Regions from separate parts of the Oceanobacillus sp. FSL W7-1304 genome, predicted to be linked through region 2. Evidence: riboswitches for the same ligand, from Rfam matches in the RefSeq annotation. Region 2 holds a riboswitch; each other region holds the start of a gene.
The links. Region 2 has a riboswitch for S-adenosylmethionine ahead of NYE61_RS20005 (LLM class flavin-dependent oxidoreductase). Riboswitches for the same ligand answer to the same signal wherever they lie in the genome.

Region 1: another riboswitch for S-adenosylmethionine. It lies ahead of NYE61_RS03385 (carboxymuconolactone decarboxylase family protein); the one in region 2 lies ahead of NYE61_RS20005 (LLM class flavin-dependent oxidoreductase).
Region 3: another riboswitch for S-adenosylmethionine. It lies ahead of NYE61_RS11670 (MetQ/NlpA family ABC transporter substrate-binding protein); the one in region 2 lies ahead of NYE61_RS20005 (LLM class flavin-dependent oxidoreductase).
Region 4: another riboswitch for S-adenosylmethionine. It lies ahead of NYE61_RS16310 (O-acetylhomoserine aminocarboxypropyltransferase/cysteine synthase family protein); the one in region 2 lies ahead of NYE61_RS20005 (LLM class flavin-dependent oxidoreductase).

Annotation. Positions count from the first base shown of each region.
Region 1 covers NZ_CP150211.1:639,979-644,195, reverse strand. Annotated here, with positions in the region: gene mtnN (5'-methylthioadenosine/S-adenosylhomocysteine nucleosidase) at 1-401, shown strand, start outside; gene sigK (RNA polymerase sporulation sigma factor SigK) at 487-1,191, opposite strand; SAM riboswitch class I at 1,687-1,793, shown strand; gene NYE61_RS03385 (carboxymuconolactone decarboxylase family protein) at 1,914-2,579, shown strand; gene NYE61_RS03380 (LLM class flavin-dependent oxidoreductase) at 2,648-4,015, shown strand; gene NYE61_RS03375 (sodium:pantothenate symporter) at 4,120-4,217, shown strand, end outside.
Region 2 covers NZ_CP150211.1:4,068,690-4,072,906, forward strand. Annotated here, with positions in the region: gene NYE61_RS19995 (LLM class flavin-dependent oxidoreductase) at 1-392, opposite strand, end outside; gene ssuE (NADPH-dependent FMN reductase) at 427-978, opposite strand; SAM riboswitch class I at 1,360-1,466, opposite strand; SAM riboswitch class I at 1,594-1,700, shown strand; gene NYE61_RS20005 (LLM class flavin-dependent oxidoreductase) at 1,788-2,840, shown strand; gene NYE61_RS20010 (alpha-L-glutamate ligase) at 2,859-3,827, shown strand; SAM riboswitch class I at 3,843-3,950, shown strand.
Region 3 covers NZ_CP150211.1:2,303,054-2,307,270, forward strand. Annotated here, with positions in the region: gene NYE61_RS11660 (pyridoxal phosphate-dependent aminotransferase) at 238-1,407, shown strand; gene NYE61_RS11665 (PPC domain-containing DNA-binding protein) at 1,716-2,225, opposite strand; SAM riboswitch class I at 2,375-2,485, shown strand; gene NYE61_RS11670 (MetQ/NlpA family ABC transporter substrate-binding protein) at 2,576-3,397, shown strand; gene NYE61_RS11675 (ATP-binding cassette domain-containing protein) at 3,693-4,217, shown strand, end outside.
Region 4 covers NZ_CP150211.1:3,248,992-3,253,208, forward strand. Annotated here, with positions in the region: gene NYE61_RS16310 (O-acetylhomoserine aminocarboxypropyltransferase/cysteine synthase family protein) at 1-1,617, opposite strand, end outside; SAM riboswitch class I at 2,025-2,137, opposite strand; gene rarD (EamA family transporter RarD) at 2,269-3,174, opposite strand; gene megL (methionine gamma-lyase) at 3,358-4,217, shown strand, end outside.

The DNA of each region.
Region 1 (4,217 bases), 780 kb from region 2:
ATCATGATGTTGATGTAACTTCCTTTAATTATAGCTATGGACAGGTGCCTGGACTACCTCCAATGTACGAGGCAGATAAAACGTTAGTTGAAAAAGCAGTAGCTGCAGTAAAAAATATGGATATAAATTGTGAACAGGGAATTATTGCAACTGGTGATTCGTTTATGGAAGATCCCGAGCGTGTTGCATTTGTTCATGAAAAATTTCCGACGATGCTTGCTTCAGAGATGGAAGCAGCAGCTGTTGCACAGGTTTGCCATCAGTATAACAAGCCATTTGTTATTATTCGTGCATTATCTGATATTGCCGGAAAAAAATCGTCCATCTCGTTTGATCAATTTCTTGAAACAGCGGCTAAAAATGCAGCCCAGCTCATTATCGCTGTAGTTAAGAGTTTATAAACGAGAATTAAATAAAAAGCAAAAGCCCAGAGACAATGATAAATTCATGTTTCTGGGCTTTTTTATAATTTGGAAGCCTTCCAAATTAATTATTGCGCTCTTTTCGATAGTACTCATGAAACACTTTCATGAGCGCTCTTTTTTCAATTCGTGAGACATAGCTTCGTGATATGTTTAGCTTTTTTGCGATTTCTCGCTGTGTCATTTCGTTATAGTCATTTAATCCATAGCGATAAACAATTACCTCTCGCTCTCGTTTATCGAGAACAGAAAAATACTTTTGCATTTTGGCGATCTCCATATTCAATTGGATGTATTCAATTACATTATCATTCTCTGCCTCAAGAATATCAATTAGACTGATTTCATTGCCTTCTTTGTCTTGACCAATTGGATCGTGCAAGGAAACGTCTTTTTTCACCTTTTTTAATGCGCGAAGGTGCATCAATATTTCGTTTTCTATACAACGAGCAGCATATGTTGCCAATTTTGTTCCCTTATCTGTTGAGAAGCTTTCGACCCCTTTTATAAGACCAATGGTTCCAATTGAAATTAAATCCTCCATATCCTCACCAGTATTCTCAAACTTTTTTACAATGTGAGCAACGAGTCTTAAATTATGTTCAATAAGTTTGTTTCTGGCTGTTTCACTTCCATTTTGCATTTCCTCGATGTATTTCGCTTCTTCATCAGAGGGTAATGGTTGCGGGAATGCATGGTTTTTTACATAAGAAACAAAAAAGAGGGCTTCCTTAATTAGAAGAGCAAGCACAGATAAAATCCCGGACAAACGCAATCACCTCCTAAGTGAACAGTCTGCTTCAAGATTGGGCTTTTGCCTATATAACATCTTTATGACTTAAAGAGAGGATTCGTGTCTGTCCACGAAAATTTGTTATGGAAACAGGCTTTTTAAGGTTTTAGTTGATTTGATAACGGACTTATTCATCAAATACTTTGTGAAAAGATAAAGGTTGGTTTGTAACTCGTACCTATATTACATACTAGCGATAAGATTAAAAAAACGTTCATCGCATCCAATAAATGGGTGCAGTAGGTGGTCAAGAGGATTGGATTATTGGAGTAGCACAGGAGCTAGCAAAGCAATAGATTTTGACGATATAACTTTGGAATGAGCACGTTACAATAAATAGTTTCATATAGGTCAAATGAACGTCATCTTGCACTAAATATCTAACTTTTGTATTAAATTCAAAAAACAGAGTTGACATGATTCGTTACCAGGTGTATGATGTGAACAATTCCTATTAATTGAATATGATTTTTCTTATCAAGAGTCAGGGGAGGAACTGGTCCTACGATCCTGCGGCAACCGTTACAATGATGTAACAAGGTGCTAATTCCAGCAAGCAAATGCTTGAAAGATGAGATGAGTGATTTAGAACCTCTTCCTCATCAGAAGAGGTTTTTTCATTTGATTAAAAACCAAGTAATATCATGGGAAAGATTATATTGCGATGAATAGGTAAATTTGAAAAGGGAGCGAAGAAAATGGGTGTAACAAAAACAGATAGCTTGTACAGAAAGGATTATTTTGGAAGGCTTCAGGAACTAAAGAAATATGCACCAGATGCCTTCGAGTCATTTTTTGCTTTTAATAATCGAGCATTGGCTGAAGGGGAATTATCCGTAAAGTTAAAGGAATTAATTGCAGTTGCTGTGGCACACATTACTGGATGTCCGTATTGTATTGATTTACATGTGAAAAATGTCAAAAAGCAGAAAGCAAGTAAGGAAGAGGTGGCAGAGGCGATTTTCGTTGCAACAGCATTAAAGGCGGGATCAGCTGCGGCACATGGAGTAAATGCACTAAATGCTTACGATGGAAATAGTGACGAGGAATTGTATAAAGCATCGTATTTCAACCGAATAAAGGAATTTTCTAAGTTGAACGATGAAACCTTTAAGGCATTTTTAAATTTTGATCACCATTCCATAAAAGCAGAAAACTTAAGTGAAAAAGAAAAAGAGTTAATTGCAGTTGCTTGTGCACATACAACAGGTTGTGCGTATTGTATTAATTTGCATACGAAAAATGCAAAAAATACAGGAGCAAACTTAGCAGAGATTTCTGAAGCAATTTTTGTTGCTGTAGCACTGAAAGCTGGATCGGCAATCGCACATAGTGTAAATGCCTTAAACGCTTTTGACGAGTAGTATTGTTTCTGATAATCGTGCGAGCAGTAAAGCCATATCTAAGCAAATTTATAGGAGGAGTGTTCCAGTTGGAAAAACAAATTCATCTGAACGGCTTTGTACAAAATTCACCATCGCCTCATTCCATGGGGTTATGGAAACATGAAAAAGATAAGGGGGCTTTTCATAATCGAATTCATTATTGGACAGAAACAGCGCAAGTGTTAGAGCGAGGAAAATTTGATGCCGTATTTATTGCCGATGTGCTAGGCACGTATTCTGTTTATGGTAGTAATCATGATGCTGCAATTAAGCATGCTGTGCAATTGCCGGCACATGATCCATTAATGCCAATTGCAGCTATGGCAGCGGTCACAAAGCACATCGGATTCGCTCCAACGATTTCAGCAACCTATGCCCAGCCATACGCACTTGCACGCCAGCTTTCAACACTGGACCATTTGACAGAAGGAAGAATTGCTTGGAATGTAGTCACATCGTATTTAGAGAGTGAGGCAATTAATCTGGGCCTGTCAGGTAGATTGCCTAAAAATTTACGCTATGACCGTGCTGATGAATTTCTTGAAGTCGTTTACAAGTTATGGGAACACAGCTGGGAAGACGAAGCGGTTGTTTATGACAAGGAGACGGATACCTTTGCAGATCCTAAAAAAGTACATACGATCGATCACACAGGTGAATTTTATCATGTACCTGGTCCACATTTGACGGAGCCATCACCACAACGGACTCCAGTACTTTTTCAAGCTGGTGCTTCTTCGAGAGGAAGAGATTTTGCAGCCAAACACGCTGAAGCAGTTTTCACAAAGGGACATTCACTGGAAGCAATGAAAAATTACGCTGCAGATATTCGAAAACGTGCAGTAGAGCAGGGAAGAAATGCAACGGATATTCGTATTTTTCCAATGGTTCTTCCCATTATTGGTTCTACAGAGGAAGAAGCATTTGCTAAATACGAGAAATTAAAAAGCCTTGTTAGTTATGAGGGGACAGCTGCATTGCTTTCTGGGCATACAGGTATCGATCTATCTAAATATAATCCGGATCAGTATTTAGATGATATGGAAACAGAAGCAGTACAGGGGAATTTAGACATGTATACAAAGGATCCCCAAAAAAGGTGGACACTTCGTGAGGCACTTCAAAATCATGGTCTAGGCAATGGCACGGCAAAATTTATTGGCACACCAGAACAAATAGCAAATAAATTACAGAAATGGGCTGTTGAGGCTAACGTAGATGGTTTTAATATTGCACAATCGTATTCATTAGAAACTTTTCGGGAATTTGTTGACCATGTTGTACCTGAATTACAAAGGCGAGGAATATATAGAACAGATTACGAAGGTAATACATTAAGAGAAAATCTTTTTGAAACCAAAAGTCCATATTTGCCCAACAATCATCCGGCAAGAAAATTGAAATTACATGTATAAGGTGTGATGGTATTTTTAAATTCTTATACTTACATTCAAAAACCAAGCACATAGTGTTTTTACTACGATTAATTAGCTGATAATTCAGAGAAAGGGGTCAGTGCATGCAAGCTACCACATTATATACATGGATAGGTTTTTCACTCTTTCTTGTGGTTATGCTTTTTCTTGGTTATATTGGCGCCAGAAAAACGAAAAATGT
Region 2 (4,217 bases):
ATACGTCCATTTGTTAAATGATCTAACGTACTGATTTTACGAGCAAATGTGTATGGATGCTCATGTGTCACAGAAGCAGTAATTCCAAAACCGAGATGCTTTGTCACTGCTGCCATGTATGGAACAATTAGAAATGGATCATTAACTGGTGATTGCACACCATTTCTTACTGCTGCATCACGGGATTCACCATATACATCATAGGTCCCTAATACATCTGCAATAAAGACTGCATCGAATCTTCCATTTTCTAATGTTTTTGCAAGCTCAGTCCAATAGGCACTATCTTTGTATCGATGCGACTGATCATCTGGATGTGTCCATAGTCCAGGTGATTGATGTCCCGGAGTATTCATATCGAAAGCATTTAAAAAAATACGCTTTTTTGTCATATTATTTCTCCCTTTTTATTATTGAATAGCATCTTTAGTACGTAACAACTTCTCTAGCAACTGGATTATTTATAAGCTGAACAAAGTAAAAGAGTTGTTTTTTTGTTCGTTGTAAAATATCTTCATCAATAATTGGAAGGGGATTTTGCTTATCAATCTGTCTATCCAATAGGTAAAGACCTTTTAAATTATGTGCTTTTAATGTAGCAAGAACTGGCTTTAACGTATATTCGACAGCAAGTAAATGGGAGGGACTTCCACCTGTCATAAGCGGTAGTACTGGCTTATGTTTCAAAATATCCTGTGGCAATATATCAATCAAAGCTTTTAGCACACCGGAATATGCTCCTTTATATACTGGTGATCCGACGATTAGTCCTTTGGCATGTTGGATTTTGACTGCAATTTCTTTAACAGCAGTACTATTGAAATTTCCTTGAAATAAATCTTCATAGGCTACATCTTTTACGGAAATATGCGTTACTGAGAATTGCTCACCTTCTAATAAAGTACCTAAATATTTAAGCACCTGCTCAGATCTTGAAAACTCAGAAGGACTTCCGGATAGAATTACAATCTCGCTCATGTAAACATTCTCCTTTAGCTTTTTATTTGTACTCTACGAAACACTGGTTAATATTAGACTTTTGAGAAACTGCACTAATCTGTAATGATGGATTGGTACGTATACTCGCTACGGAAACACACTACGCTTTATTCGGGGGACCCGTGAACCTTTTTGAACTGTCGTTTTTGAAGTCTCACTATGGCTCCGTCCCCCGGCAGAAGTCACTGTTTGTTTCCACCGCTAGTGCTAGATCATTGTGTATATTTAGCGGAATTGCTCATACCACAGCAGTTAGTTCACAGTTTAAATTTAGTTGACAGGTACTAAATATTTAATACGAGTAAAAAACCCCCTTTTCTTCTAAAAAGAGAAAAGAGGGTACACTACATCATTTATCAGCTCTTATCTCTCAAGAAAAAATCTTGCTGGAAGTAGCACCTTTCTAAAATAATTAGTGGTTGCTGAAGCGTCATAGGGCCAGTTCCCTCAGCTTCTCTTGATAAGAATTTTCAATTGTTGGATATATTCTAATATATCAAATCATATAAGTCAACTAAGAATTATAAGAATTAATTGATTGACATTTCTTAAGTTCTATATTATTATTCAACCAACAACTTCATTATTTGATTTATCTTATCACGAGAGGTGGAGGGACATGGCCCAAAGAATCCTCGGCAACAGGTTCATTTAAGAATACTGTGCTAATTCCATCAAGCGGACTGCTTGGAAGATAAGAAGAGCATACATACATAATATGTAAAACCTCTATTCTTATCCTAGAATAGAGGTTTTTTGTTGAACAGAAGTTAGGAGGAGATGGAACAATGAAATATGGGTTTTGGTTACCGATTTTTGGTGGATGGCTAAGGAATGTAGAGGATGAAAATATGCCACCAACATTTGATTACGCAAAGAAAGTCATTCAACACGCTGAAACGTGGGGTTATGATACAACGTTAATAGCTGAATTATATTTGAATGATATTAAAGGGATTGAAGCCGATTCTATTGAAGCATGGACAACTGCCGCAGCACTGGCAGCTGTTACCGAGAAAATGGAAATTATGACCGCTGTCCGACCGGTATTCCATAACCCGGCGGTAACTGCTAAAATGGCCGCAAATATTGACCAAATTAGCAATGGTCGATTCACTTTAAATGTTGTCTCTGGTTGGTGGGAGGAAGAGGCCAAACAGTATGGTGGAGAATTTACAGAGCATAATGATCGCTATGATCGTACAAGTGAATTTTTAGAAGTTTTAAAAGGATTATGGACGGAAGAGACATTTTCTTATGATGGAAAGTTTTATAACATTAAAAATACAAATTTATCACCAAAGCCAGTTCAACGGCCAAATCCAATTTTATATGCTGGTGGTGAGAGTGAAAAAGGAAAGCAAGTTATTACAGCTTATTGTGACGCATATGTGATGCATGGCGGAACGGTGGAAGAAGTTAGGAATAAAATTGAAGATATGAAGAGACGTAGAAAGAAGGCTGAAAAAGAAGCATTGCAATCATTTAGTATGGCTGCCTATGTTATTTGCAGAGATACGGAGGAAGAGGCACAGGAAGAATTACACCGTATTACGACAGTTAAAGATGCTGCAGGCTATGCAGGTATGAAAGATTTTACAACGAAGTCAGAGCTTGAGCAACAGCTTAAATTGCAAGATTACTCAGTATCAAACCGGGGATTGCGTCCGAATCTTGTTGGCACACCGGAACAAATTGCAAAGCGAATTTTAGCTTATGAAGCAGCCGGAGTAGATCAACTATTATTACAATGCTCTCCACAGCTTGAAGAATTGGAACGCTTTGCAAAGCAAGTAATGCCTAAGGTTGAAGAATTACGTAATTCATTAACGCATATCTAAGTTAGGGGAGAATTATAAATGAGTAAAATATACGTTATCCATGAAAATAATGAGTGGACAGAGCATTTAATTAATCGATTAAAAGAGCTTAATTTACCTTATGAAGATTGGTTGCTTGATAATGGTACGGTTGATCTTAGTGCAGCACCTCCAGAAGGGGTTTTTTACAATCGGATGAGTGCCTCGTCACATACCCGTGGAAATCGGTTTGCACCAGAATTAACGAATGCTGTACTCGCGTGGTTAGAGCATCATGGAAGAACTGTAATAAACGGCAGTCGTGCACTGCAGCTTGAAGTAAGCAAGGTTCTGCAATATCTTGAGCTTGAAAAGTATGGTGTTAAGACACCAAAGACAATTGCAGCTGTAGGGAAAGAAAATATTTTACAAGCAGCAGAAGCTTTTAAAGGGAAGAAGTTTATAACGAAGCATAATCGTGCAGGTAAAGGCTTGGGCGTTCAATTATTTACTTCCATAAACGCACTGCAAAATTATGTGGAAGGGGAGTCGTTTGAAGAGCCGGTTGATGGCGTTACGTTACTTCAAGAGTATATTGAATCTCCGGAATCCTATATTACGCGATGTGAGTTTGTTAATGGAAAGTTCCTTTATGCTGTGCGTGTGGATACATCAGAGGGATTTGAATTATGTCCGGCAGATGGTTGCACAATCGATGATCTTTTTTGCCCGGTGGGTGAAGAAAGTGCCCAGCCAGCTAAGTTTCAAATTCGTGAGGGATTTAATCATCCAGTATTAGAAAAATATGAGCGTGTCCTAGCGGCGAATAATATTCGTATTGCAGGAATCGAATTTATTGAGGATAAGGATGGGAATATTTACACGTACGATATTAACACAAATACGAACTACAATAGCGAAGCAGAAGCAAAAAGCGGAAAATACGGTATGCTGGAAGTAGCGAGGTTTTTAGGGAGTGAACTGGAGAAATTGAGAGAACATGTAGGGAGTTCCCCCAGTGCAAATTAGTTGACCCATAAAAAATCCTTATCTAGAGTCTGGGGAAGAATCTGGTCTAATGATCCTGCGGCAGCAATTATGTCATAAGTTGAGTAGCAAGGTGCCAATTCTTAATTCCACTGAAAATAAGGAGGGTGTATGTGATAATTCAAAGAGGCTGCGAGATATCTAAAGTATTTAAATAAATGAAGAACGATAGACAAACTTAGCGCAGAAAATATACGTAGACGGAAGGGGCATGGGTGAGACATTGGGGTACATATCACAAGGGTGCTCACCATCTGTCGCTTGATGCTCTAAGTATATTTCCGAATCGGATATTTTTGTCAATCATGTTTGAATGTTTACTGATAAAAACACTTTCAGCCTCTTTGTTATTGAAAAACATTTTTTAAAAGC
Region 3 (4,217 bases), 1.8 Mb from region 2:
TAAAATTTTTCGACAATTTACTCGAGCCATGTTCTATTGATTGATGTTGATAATCATACTATTTTCCTAACAAAAATGCAATATATTACAGAATATTTTTTGATATTTTTCAAAATATCCAAACAGATTAGCCACTATAGTTTTTTATACGACAATTTTTCATTGCTAGACAGAACCATTAAAAGATTATAGAATTTACTCAACAATTCATCTTATTAGTAAAGAAGGTCATATCAAATGGAATTTTCGAATCGTTTAAAAGGGTTGCCTGCGCAATTTTTTGCAACACTCGTTCAAAAAGTTACAGCAGCATATGCAGAAGGTCGCGATGTTATTAATCTAGGACAGGGAAATCCCGATCAACCAACCCCTGCTCACATCGTTAAAGCATTGCAACAATCTGCCCAAGAGCCGATTACACATAAATATTCCCCATTCCGCGGAACAACCGAATTAAAACAGGCAGCAGCTGATTTCTATAAAAAAGAATACAACGTTGACTTGGATCCGGAAACAGAGGTTGCTATTTTATTTGGAACAAAAATTGGATTAGTAGAATTACCGCTTGCTTTAATGAATGACGGTGAATTGCTTTTGCTGCCTGACCCTGGCTATCCAGATTATCTATCAGGCGTCGGATTGGCAAATGTGCGTCATGAAACAATGCCATTACTACGAGAGAATAATTTTTTACCAGATTATGATAGTCTTAGTTCTAGCCATTTAGATAAAGCAAAACTTCTTTATTTAAATTATCCAAATAACCCTACAGGTGCAACTGCTTCGAAAGCCTTTTTTGAAAAAACGGTGAAGCTGGGCGAAGAGCACTCCATTGGAATCGTACATGATTTTGCTTATGGAGCAATTGGTTTTGACGGGAATAAACCAATTAGCTTTTTGGAGGCAGAAGGTGCAAAGGATGTTGGAATTGAACTTTATACGCTTTCGAAAACGTATAATATGGCCGGCTGGCGTGTCGGATTTGCAGTAGGCAACAAGGAAATGATAGAGGCAATTAATCTATTACAGGATCATTTATTTGTTAGTATTTTCCCAGCTGTCCAGCATGCTGCAGCTGTCGCGTTATCAGATGACCAAGCATGTGTTGAAGCGTTAGTTGCACTTTACGAAGGTCGCAGAAATACATTAATAGCTGAATGTCAACGAATCGGCTGGGAAGTCGAGGCTCCAAAAGGATCCTTCTTTGCCTGGCTGCCAGTTCCGGATGGTTTTACAAGTGAAACATTCGCTGATTTTCTGCTAGAAAAAGCAGATGTGGCAGTAGCTGCCGGAAATGGCTTCGGATCATTTGGTGAGGGGTATATCCGAATTGGCTTGCTCGTTGAAGAGCAGCGTATCAAGGAAGCTATTCAGCGTATTGAAAAACTTAATATTTTCCCTAAATAACCAACTCATAAAAGGTGATCGTAAAGTTATAGCTCGATTAAGATCCCCTTTTATGGTTCATTCTTGTTCGGCCACTGAGGCTGGGACAAAAGTATTTTTATGAAATAAAAACCGAACATGATTGGTGCAAATAACTCGCTCCGGAAATATAATTCGCGCATCCAGTGGTGGCTGGTGACCCCCCCCTGCGCTATCGCACTACGGTGTCTCACCTATGCCTTACCTCCCGCTGGAGTCTACGTATAATTCCTGCGCTAAGCTTATGCATCGTTCGTCTTTAACATTAAACACTTCTGTATGTCCCAGCCTCAATTTTTCGATAGGTTATACGTCACGTTCTTTCCATGCTCTACAGGATAAAACTGATTCCCGCCTGTCTCTTCATCGTACTTTCGGTTGAAGCTCATCCCTTCAATAGCCGTAAGTACAAGGTCTACTGTAATAACGGGGTTTTCCCCTTTTACAAGATGACCGCCGAAAACATTTCCTTCTTGATCACACATCGTACCGTGAAAGTGAATATCATAGTCACCATCACGCTGACATACAACCCCAGTCCCTTGTAAAAACTCAATTGGTCCTTGTCTTACCTGCAAATCTCCATAGCCAGCACCAACTTTTGATTCACTATTTGCTATTAAATATAAATAACCGGCTTTCTTAAAGCTGCCAAAACAGCTGCTGATTACAGCTGATTCAATATCATTTTCTTGACATAGCCGCTCAATTCCGGTTAGAAGATCCGTTTCTGCTAATAACCTAGCCGCAAGAACTGTTCCTGCTTTCCCTTTTGCAAAATGTGCACGACACAATGACACAATTCATCTCTCCCACTCCCGAAACTGAAAATTCTAATTATCTCAATAATAAGGGGAGTCCCAAAAGAAATGCAAGAATAAATAAAATAAGTATTGACTGAATTAGAATTATACGTTAATTTAAATAAATAGAATTGAATAGACTACATCTCTTATCAAGAGTAGCTGAGGGACTGGCCCGATGAAGCTCGGCAACCTTTTATGTTACAGCATAGAAAGGTGCTAAATCCTGCAAAACATAACGTTTTGAAAGATGAGAGAGGACCTCTGTATATATACAAGCCTCTCTTTCTTTTAAAGAGAGGCTATTTAATTATCAGCAAGTTTACTATATTACAGGGGGTAACAAAATGAAAAAATTTGGAATTGTGTTATCAATTATTTTATTAGCTGGAGTACTAGCTGCTTGTGGTAATGACGCCTCTGGCAGCACCGACGCACTAAATGAGGATAAAATAGTGGTTGGTGTTACTGCTGGTCCGCATGAACAAATTGTAGAAGCTGCTGCTGATGTTGCTGCTGAAAACGGACTTGAGGTGGAACTAAAAGTATTCTCTGACTATGTCCTACCGAATACCGCATTATCTGAAGGCGACTTAGATGTGAACAGTTATCAGCATGAGCCATTCTTAGATCAATTTAATGAGGATCATGGGACAAGTTTAGTGCCGGTTGGTAAAACTATTTTAAACCCAATGGGTGTTTACTCTGAAACATATGAGAGCATCGATGATATTCCGAATGGTGCAACATTTGGCCTTCCAAATGACCCAACAAACGGTGGTCGTGCACTATTTATTTTGGAAGAAGCCGGGATTATTACGTTGGAAGAAGACAAGAAAGAGACAGCTTCCATTCATGATGTTGTAGATAATCCGAAAAACCTGGAATTCATTGAATTAGATGCAGCACAAATTCCAAATCAACTTAGCGAAGTCGATGCAGCTGCAATTAATACGAATTTCGCTTTAGGAGCAGGTATTAGTCCAAAAGAAGATTCAATTCTATTAGAATCCACCAATTCTCCATATATAAACTATATCGTTGTACGTGCTGAAAATGAAAATGACCCAGTCGTTAAAAAATTCGTTGAAGCATATCAATCTGATGAAGTGAAAGCATTTATTGAAGAAGAATTTCAAGGCTCTGTAATTCCAAGCTGGGATGAATAAGTAAATAAAAGCGGAAGCGCCCGGTTATCAACATACCGACTGTGCCCCGAACTTTGGGATGGTTCTGCCTGTCGAACATTCTTACGGAGGAGATTCACTCCAAAGTATAAGATGATCTATGACTTTCTCTTCTACGGGCGGAAGTCAAGTTCATCTAAAAGGAAACATGCCCCTTTAGGCGTATGCCGATGTTAGGCGTAGAAATAATTCAGCCAAATTTTATACTTCAGTATTTTAACAAAAGAATGTTGCGACTACTGGAGCAGCATTCTTTTTCGAAAGGAATGTAGGTTAGATGATCAAATTAGAAAACATCACGAAAGTTTTCCCATCTAAAAATGGGGACGTAACAGCTGTAAATAATGTTAACCTTCATGTTAAAAAAGGAGAAATCCACGGCGTAATTGGTTATAGTGGTGCGGGGAAAAGTACATTAATTAGGCTTGTCAATTTACTTGAAAAGCCTACGAACGGAAGTGTCTCAATCAACGGAACCGAATTGACCTCCCTGCCACCAGAAAAACTGCGAAAGACGCGGCAGAAGGTTGGAATGATTTTTCAGCACTTCAATCTATTAAAAACTGCAACAGTTTATGACAATATCGCAACTCCATTAAAACTTCTTGGCTATGATAAACAGGAAGTGAAGAAGCGTGTTGAAAAATACTTGAAGATTGTTGATTTAGCAGAAAAGCAAAACAGCTATCCTTCTCAACTATCTGGTGGGCAAAAGCAACGGGTCGCTATTGCTAGAGCATTATCACAAGAACCAGAAATACTTCTCAGTGATGAAGCAACAAGCGCTCTTGACCCAGAAACA
Region 4 (4,217 bases), 820 kb from region 2:
TCCCGTCGCATTTGCATGCTGCAATGTTTGATTTGTGCTTGCTGCTCCTTCGGCAAAAATAAATTTTATTTCTTTATTTACCAATTGTTCAATAACTGCAGCTGGAAGTTCTTTATCCTTAACCCATAATGCATCAATAGGAGATGAAATTACAGATAATTCATTAGCTGGATCATCTTCTACAGAAATGATTTCAAAACCAAGTTTTTCTAAGGATTTCGTTTCGCTTTGATCAATCCCGATGCTAGCAATAACTTTTTTGCGAATACCTTCCTGACGATTAAATGGAGAGGAAAGCAAGCTTTTAATTACAGCGTCATTCGATTGTTGTGCAACTTGATTAACTCCTGTTGCTTGATCAATTGCTTGCTCTAAGTCTGCCAGAATATCTTCTACAGCTTCTAGTCCAATCGACAAGCGGACAAGCTCTTCAGTTACACCGCTTTTATTCAAATCTTCAGCATTTAGCTGCTGATGTGTCGTTGAAGCAGGATGGATGATTAAGGATTTAGCGTCTCCAACATTTGCTACATGTGACCATAGCTTCACATTGTCGATTAGCTTTCTACCTGCATCGCGTCCCCCTTTGATACCGAATGTAATAATCGATCCATAGCCGCTCTTGAAATATTTCTTAGCAAGCCCATGTGATGGATGTTCCTTTAAACCAGGGAAGCTGACCCATTCTACTGCTTCATGTTTTTGTAAATAGGCAGCAACTTTTTCTGCGTTCTGTGCGTGTCTTTCAATTCGTAAATGTAGCGTTTCTAGTCCTTGTAAAAATAAAAATGCACTTTGGGGGCTTAAGCATGCACCGATATCACGTAATAATTGAACACGAAGTTTTGTAATAAATGCTGTTGGACCAAGATCTTTATATTTTAAGCCGTGATATGTTTCGTCAGGCTCGGTGAAGCCAGGGAATCGATCGTTATTCCAGTCAAATCTTCCACCATCAACAACGACCCCGCCAATTGTCGTTCCGTGACCGCCGATCCATTTTGTTGCGGAATGAATAACAATATCTGCGCCCCAAGTGAGCGGTTTTGCGATATAAGGGGCAAAAGTATTATCAATAATTAATGGAATATCATGAGCATGTGCAATATCAGCAACAGCTTCTACATCAAATACGTAAAGACTTGGATTTGTGATGATTTCACCAAATATAGCTTTTGTTTTATCGGTAATCGCAGCTTCAAATTCCTCAGGTTTTGTACCATCAACAAATTTTACTGTAATCCCATAGCGTGGAAGGGTCGCTGCAAAGAGATTGTACGTACCGCCATATAGGTTGCTGTCCGCAATAATTTCATCCCCAGCTTCCGCGATATTCAAAATTGCTAGCGTAATAGCAGCCATTCCGGATGATGTTGCAACAGCACCAACCCCATCCTCCAGCTGAGCAACACGCTGTTCAAATGCATCAACCGTTGGATTCATAATACGAGAATATATATTACCTGATTCTGCTAAACCAAATAAGTTTTGTGCATGTTCTGTATCACGGAAAACATAAGAAGTTGTTTGATAGATTGGAACAGCACGCGCACCTGAAGTTGGGTCCGGCTGTTGACCACCATGAAGTAATACCGTTTCTGGCTGAAATTGTGACATAATAAAATTCCTCCTTGAAATGTTATGTTTTTTACTAGAAAACTATAAACTTTAATACCGTGGATCACTTGGCTACCGAAACAGCCACGTCCAGCTCCAGCGCTAAAGCTGTAGCGAGACTTCCCTCGCCTCCGTACGATAAAGAAGACTTGCCGACTGGCTAAGACATGAGGCCTAGTCGCACTTATACCCTTGTGGTGAAAGTCAACATTGACTCTAGGTAAAAGGATGGCCGACTAAAACCAGGCTACGCCTAACATCGGCATACCCCTAAAGGGGCGTGTTTCCTTTATCTCCTGCGGCTCAGTCCGTACGTCGCTAACCGGGCGCTTACGCTTTTGTGTTTGAAGAGGGAAAATGAAAAAGCCCTCTTCCTAAGAAGAGGGCGTATGTACGAACCGTTCCTCCTCTCATCTTCCAGGTTTTTACCCTGTAGGATTTAGCACCGTTACAAGCAGGTTAATGCTTTAAGGTTGCCGGGCTTCATAGGGCCTATTCCCTCCGCCGCTCTTGATAAGAGATGTTGCATTATTTAAGTTAGTGTGAGTATACAATGAATTCTATTATCTGTCAATGATGTTTTCTGAAAAGTTTAAATTAGGTTGAATGTAATTGCATGTTGCAGGATTTACCTAAAGCCAGAGATTCATTTTAATGTGTTCTCAAACGACGCTGCGAATTTTTATAAATAGACGCCATATATATAAATAAAGCAGTCCAAATAAAAGCAAACGTAACTAGATGTGCTTGTGAGAAGGGCTCTTTATAGAAAAACACACCAATTACAAGCATCATGGTAGGTGTGATATATTGCAGGAAACCTACCATGGCTAGAGGAATCTGCTTTGCACCACTGGAAAATAACAATAGTGGAACAGCGGTAGCAATACCCGCTCCAATTAAAAATAGGTTCGTAACTGTTATAAATGGTGTAAAAGTAAATGAACCGCTTGGAATAATCCATAAGTAAATAAGTGCGACTGGTGTAATAAGCAATGTTTCAATTGTCAGCCCGGAGATTGCGCTGACATTCACTGTTTTTTTCAGTAACCCGTATAATGCAAATGTGGTTGCTAGCAGCAGTGAAATCCATGGAAATACACCGTAACTGAATGTTAAGTAAAGCACACCAATTGCTGCTAAAATAAAGGAAAGTAATTGACCTTTCGTTACAGGTTCTTTCAAAATGATAATTCCTAGTAAAATACTAATAAGCGGGTTGATATAGTATCCAAGACTTGCTTGCAGGATATGTCCTTGAACAACTGCCCAAATAAATAGAAACCAGTTTAATGTAATCACAATCGCGGCAGCTGTGATCCCAAGTAATTGCTTTTTCTTTTTCATAATTTGTCGGCATTCCTGTATGAAGTTATTCCATTTACCAAGAAAAATGACAAGAAGCAGCATAAATACTGCTGACCATGCTATTCGATGTGCTAGAATTTCCCCAGCTGGAACATAATCAATTTGTTTCCAGTACATTGTAATAATCCCCCATAAGAGGTAGGCACTGAATGTATAGATGATGCCGGTTTTCGTATGCCGATTATCCATTATATTTTCCCTCCTAAGCGGATTTTTTGAACAACCTTTAACATTTCTATAATAGTAGATGGAATTTACCAATTTAGCAATCACTTAGCTTAGCTTAAGTTTTAGAAAACGCTTTCATAATCAAGTTTTATTCGATATGATAGATGTGAGCGTAAGAGACATCTATCAAGAGGGGGTTTGACGATGACACAAAAACAAAATCAAAAACGTATTGAAACGGCTGTCATCCATGAAGGCTATGATACTAAAGAAATGCTTGGGAGTCTTTCCACACCCATTTTTCAAACATCTACCTACACATTTGAAACTGCGGAGCAGGGGGAACGTCGCTTTGCCGGTGAGGAGTCGGGCTATATTTATTCTCGCCTGGGGAACCCAACCGTCCGTGTGCTTGAAGAGCGTATTGCGACTTTAGAAAAGGGAGAAGCTGGTCTTGCATTTGGATCGGGAATGGCGGCAGTGTCAGCTGTTCTCATTGCACTCACCAAAGCAAATGATCACATTATATGTTCATCGGGTTTATATGGATGTACGTTTGGATTTCTAACGATGATGCGAGAAAAGTATAATATAACTACTGATTTTTCGGAGATGAAATCAAAGGAAGAGCTTCGCAGTCTTATTCGGCCAGAAACGACCGTCATTTATGTAGAGACACCGATTAATCCAACGATGCGCTTAATCGATTTACAGCAGGTGGCAGAGGTTGCAAAGGAATACGGTATTCCGGTTGTAGTGGACAATACATTTTCTTCTCCTTATTTACAGCAACCATTGGAATTAGGGTGCGACATTGTCCTTCATAGTGCAACGAAATATATCGGCGGACATGGAGATGTAATTGCAGGTTTAGTCGTTGGCAAAAAATCCTTTATTGATATGCTTTCCAATACAACACAAAAAGATATCGGCGGGGTTATATCTCCATTTGATGCATGGCTTTTACTGCGTGGTTTAAAAACATTGGCGGTTCGTTTGGACCGTCACTGTGACAATGCCCGAAAAATTGTGGCACAGCTGAAGATGCACCGGCAAGTCGCTAA